One region of the Micromonospora sp. NPDC005806 genome, then DNA from elsewhere that is predicted to be linked to it. Evidence: riboswitches for the same ligand, from Rfam matches in the RefSeq annotation. Region 1 holds a riboswitch; the other holds the start of a gene.
What was found. A riboswitch is a leader RNA that binds a small molecule or an ion and turns the genes downstream of it on or off. The one in region 1 is predicted to bind thiamine pyrophosphate.
Positions count from the first base shown of each region.

Region 2: linked by a shared signal. The riboswitch ahead of ACFYOS_RS24475 (ECF transporter S component) and the one ahead of thiE (thiamine phosphate synthase) in region 1 are both predicted to bind thiamine pyrophosphate.

Region 1 is NZ_JBIAIL010000001.1:375,248-377,631, reverse strand. It holds gene ACFYOS_RS01790 (aldo/keto reductase) at 1-916, shown strand, start outside; TPP riboswitch at 1,152-1,261, shown strand; gene thiE (thiamine phosphate synthase) at 1,256-1,882, shown strand; gene thiO (glycine oxidase ThiO) at 1,876-2,384, shown strand, end outside.
Region 2 is NZ_JBIAIL010000026.1:87,139-89,522, reverse strand. It holds gene ACFYOS_RS24480 (alpha/beta fold hydrolase) at 1-705, opposite strand, end outside; TPP riboswitch at 795-902, shown strand; gene ACFYOS_RS24475 (ECF transporter S component) at 977-1,561, shown strand; gene ACFYOS_RS24470 (ABC transporter ATP-binding protein) at 1,661-2,384, shown strand, end outside.

The DNA of each region.
Region 1 (2,384 bases):
GCTCGTGGTGTCCGTGGTCGGCATCGGCTGCAACAACTTCGGCCGCAAGCTCGACCTCGACGGCACCCGCGCGGTGGTCGACGCCGCGCTCGACGCCGGGATCAACTTCTTCGACACCGCCGACATCTACGGCGAGCCGCAGGGCGGCTCCGAGGAGCTGCTCGGCCAGGCCCTCAAGGGCCGCCGGGACGACGTGGTGGTCGCCACCAAGTTCGGCATGGACATGCACGGCCTGAACGGGCCGGACTTCGGTGCCCGGGGCGCCCGCCGGTACATCGCCCGCGCGGTCGAGGCGTCGCTGCGCCGGCTCGGCACCGACCACATCGACCTGTACCAGATGCACGAGCCCGACCCGGGCACCCCGATCGACGAGACCCTCGCCGCCCTGGACGACCTGGTCCGCGCCGGCAAGGTCCGCTACCTGGGCAACTCGAACTTCGCCGGCTGGCAGATCGCCGACGCCGACTGGACGGCGTCGACCCAGGGCCGCACCCGGTTCATTTCCGCGCAGAACCACTACTCCCTCCTGCAGCGGAGCGTGGAGGCCGAGGTCATCCCCGCCTGCGAGCGGTTCGGCCTGGGCATGCTGCCGTTCTTCCCGCTCGCCAACGGCCTGCTCACCGGCAAGTACAAGCGGGACGAGGCGCCACCCGCCGGCAGCCGGCTCTCCGGCGGCGGCCGGTACGCCGAGCGGCTGGCCGCGGCCGACTGGGACACCATCGAGGCGATCGACGCGTACGCGGCCGAGCGCGGGCTCACCATGCTCCAGGTGGCCATCGCCGGGCTGGCCGCCCGCCCGGCGGTGACCTCGGTGATCGCCGGCGCCACCACTCCCGAGCAGGTACGCGCCAACGCCGAGGCCGGCGCCTGGCAGCCGACCGACGAGGACCTTGACGCCCTCGACGCCATCCTCTGACCCACCCTTCGCTGCCCTGGTGCCACCCGACGGCCCCGGGGCAGCGTGCTTTCCGCCCCGGCTCGTGACCCCGACCGATCAGTGGAACGCCATGCAGGTCGTGCGGGTGAGGGCACCCGGACAGCATGGCGTGAGTGGATGGTCACGCATTGTCCCTGCCTCCACTCGCGACGGTGGGTGGGAAAAGTGTCACCCGCCCTTGGCGGATCCGGGGGAACGTCGTACGGTAGGCCGCAAGTGACCCACGGGAGCCCGGTGCAACCGGGCTGAGAGGGGGGCTGGAAGCCCCCGACCGTCGAACCTGATCCGGGTAATGCCGGCGCAGGGAGGAGTGTTGCCGTGCCGTCCCTGGGACGACTGCATCTGATCACCGACACCCGGCCGGGGCGGGACCCCCTCGGCGTGCTGCGGGCCGCCCTGCCGGTGGCCCACGCCGAGTTGGTCGTCCAGGTCCGGGTGGAGGACGACGCCACCGACCGCGAGGCCTACGAGCTGGCCCGCCGGGTCGTCACGCTGTGCCGGTCGTACGGGGCGACGTGCCTGGTCAACGACCGGCTGCACGTGGCGCTGGCGGTGGACGCCGACGGCGGGCACGTCGGGGCGGACGACCTGCCGGTGCCGGCCGCCCGCCGCGTGCTCGGGGCCGGCGCCGTGCTCGGCGCGACCGCCCGGGAGCCGGGCGGCGCCGCTGCGGCGGTCGCCGCCGGGGCCAGCTACCTGGGCGTGGGCCCCTGCCACGCCACCACCACCAAGTCCGGCCTGCCCGATCCGATCGGCCCCGCCGGGCTACGCGCGGTCGCCGGGGCGGTGGACGTGCCGGTGATCGCGATCGGCGGGGTGACCGCCGCGGCGGTGCCGGCGTTGCGGGCCGCCGGGGCGTACGGGGTGGCGGTGGTCGGAGCACTCTCCGGGGCCGCCGATCCGGCCCGGGCCACCGCGGCGCTGCTCGCGGCGCTGACGTGCTGACCCGACCGGACGTCGCCATCGTGGGGGCGGGACCGGTCGGGCTGGCGATCGCGTGGCGCTGCGCGTCCCGTGGACTGCGGGTGGCGGTCCACGATCCCGCCCCGGGGTCGGGCGCCTCGCAGGTCGCGGCGGGGATGCTGTCGCCGGTCGCCGAGGCGTACTTCGGGGAGCACGAGCTGACCGGGCTGCTCGCCGAGTCCGCCGCCCGCTGGCCGGGCTTCGCCGCCGAGCTGGTCGAGGCCGCCGGCGCTGACGTCGGCTACCGCACCGATGGCACCCTGGTGGTCGGGTTGACCGCCGACGACCTGGCCGAGGCGCGCCGGCTCTGGTCGTACCAGCAGGGGTTGGGCCTGCCGATCACGCCGCTGCGCCCCTCGGAGCTGCGGGACCGCGAGCCGGCGCTGGCCCCCCGCGTGCGCGGCGGCGCGGTCGCCCCCGGCGACCACCAGGTCGACCCGCGTCGGCTGGTGGCCGCGCTGCGGACGGCGGCGGAGGGGGCCGG
Region 2 (2,384 bases), on a different contig from region 1:
CGCCTCGGCGGCGGTCCGGCCGATCGCGATGTCCCGGTCGCTCCAGACGAACGTGGTCGGCACGGCCACCGGCCCGACGGCCTTCATGTCCGACCCCGACATGGCCCGGTACCAGTTCAGCGCGGCGGTCAGCGTGCCCGGCTCGCGCATCGGGTCGGCGTACCGGGCCACCCGCGCGGCGTCGCCCACCCCGCCGAGCATCCGGCGCAGGGCGGCGGCGCGCAGCGCCAGCAGCACCTTCTCCGCCTTGCCCGGCTTGCGGAACAGCGCGATGTAGGACGAGCGGGCCTTCTGCCGCGGGTCGGTGGCGAGCGCGTGGCCCATCGCCGCCGGGTGCGGCACCGAGACCGCGGTCAGCGTCCGGACCCGCTCCGGGTGGGCCGCCGCGAGGCCCCACGCCACGATCGCGCCCCAGTCGTGCCCGACCAGGTGGGCGGAGGTCACCCCGAGCGCGTCGAGCACGGCGGCCACGTCCGCCACCAGCTCCGGGATCCGGTACGCCTCGACCGCCGTCGGCCGCGCGCCCGGCGAGTAGCCCCGCTGGTCCAGCGCGTACGTGCGCAGCCCGGCGGCGTGCAGCGCGGGCACCACGTCGTCCCACTCACCGCCGTGCTGGGGGAAGCCGTGCAGCAGCAGGACGGGTTCGGCGCCCTCCGGGCCACCGGTGCGTACCTCGAACGTCAGACCTCGCGCGTCGACCCGCATGATCGCCACCCTACCCACCGGGCCCGTCGGCGATCGCCCTGCTGGGCCGCGGACGGGGGTCGGTGCTAGCGTCTGCGTCGAGACAACTTCATATCCGACAGGGGAGCGCACAGCGCTGAGAGTGCGGGCCGGTGCCCGCAGACCCTCGGTACCTGATCTGGGTAATGCCAGCGCAGGGAGTTCGGTCGACCTCCAGCCGCGCCGCCGTCCGGTGATCCGGACGCGGCGTGCGTCTTCTCCTGGTTCCCCCTTGAGAACTGGGAGCTCACCAATGGACAACAACAACCGCTGGCGCACCATCGACATCGTGGTCGCCTCGGTGATCGCGGTCGCCTTCGGCGTCATCTTCTGGGCCTGGGGCCTGGTCTGGGGCGCCACCGACGCCGCCTTCGCCTTCTTCCCGCCGGCGCAGACCCTCATCTACGGCGTCTGGCTGGTGCCGGCCGTCCTCGGCGGCCTGGTCATCCGCAAGCCCGGCGCCTCGCTCTACTGCGAGCTGGTGGCGGCGATCGTCTCCGCGCTGCTCGGCAGCCAGTGGGGCGGCATCGTCATCGTCCAGGGGCTGATGCAGGGCGTCGGCGCGGAGCTGGCCTTCGCCGCGTTCCGCTACCGCTCGTACCGGCTGCCGGCCGCCCTGCTGGCCGGCGCGCTGACCGGCCTGACCGCGGCGATCTTCGACTTCGTGTACTGGAACAAGGCCACCGACCTGGTCAGCTACCGCATCCCGTACGCCCTGCTGACCGTCGTCAGCGCCACGGTCATCGCCGGCCTGGGCAGCGTCTACCTCACCCGTGCCCTGGCCAACACCGGCGTCCTGGACCGCTTCCCCGCCGGCCGCGACCGCGCCACGGTCTGACGCCCCCACCCTCATCGTGTTGATCATGAAGTTGACGGCGATGTGGATCTCTGAAACTGCCGCCAACTTCATGATCATCGGAGGGGAGGGGGTGGCGCGGTGAGCGCGGTGCAGTTGCGGGGGTTCGGGTGGCGGCACGCCGGGCGGAAAGAGTGGGCGGTGCGTGGGGTGGACCTGCGCATCGACCGGGGGGAGCGGGTGCTGCTGCTCGGGCCCTCCGGGGCCGGCAAGAGCACCCTGCTGGCGACGCTCGCCGGACTGCTGCCGGAGGACTCCGGCGAGCAGGAGGGCATCGCCGAGATCGACGGACTCGACCCGCGCAAGGCCCGGGAGCGGGTCGGCATCGTCTTCCAGGACCCGGAGACCCAGCTGGTGATGGCCCGCTGCGGCGACGACGTCGCGTTCGGGCTGGAGAACCGGGGCGTACCCGCCGAGGAGATCTGGCCCCGGGTGGACGAGGCGCTGCGCCGGGTCGGCTTCCCGTACCACCGGGACCGGCCCACCGCGGCCCTCTCCGGCGGCGAGCAGCAGCGGCTCGCCCTGGCCGGGGCGCTCGCCCTGCGCCCGGGGCTGCTGCTGCTCGACGAGCCCACCGCCAACCTCGACCCGGCCGGCGCCACGCTGGTCCGCCGGGCCGTCGCGGACGCCCTCGACGCCGACACCACGCTGATCCTGGTGGAGCACCGGGTGGCCGAGGCGTTGCCGCTGGTGGACCGGGTGGTCGTGCTGGAAGCCGGCGGCGGGGTGCGGGCCGACGGTCCGCCCGACGCGGTCTTCGCCGCGCACGGCGACGCGCTCGCCGCGGCCGGCGTCTGGGTACCGG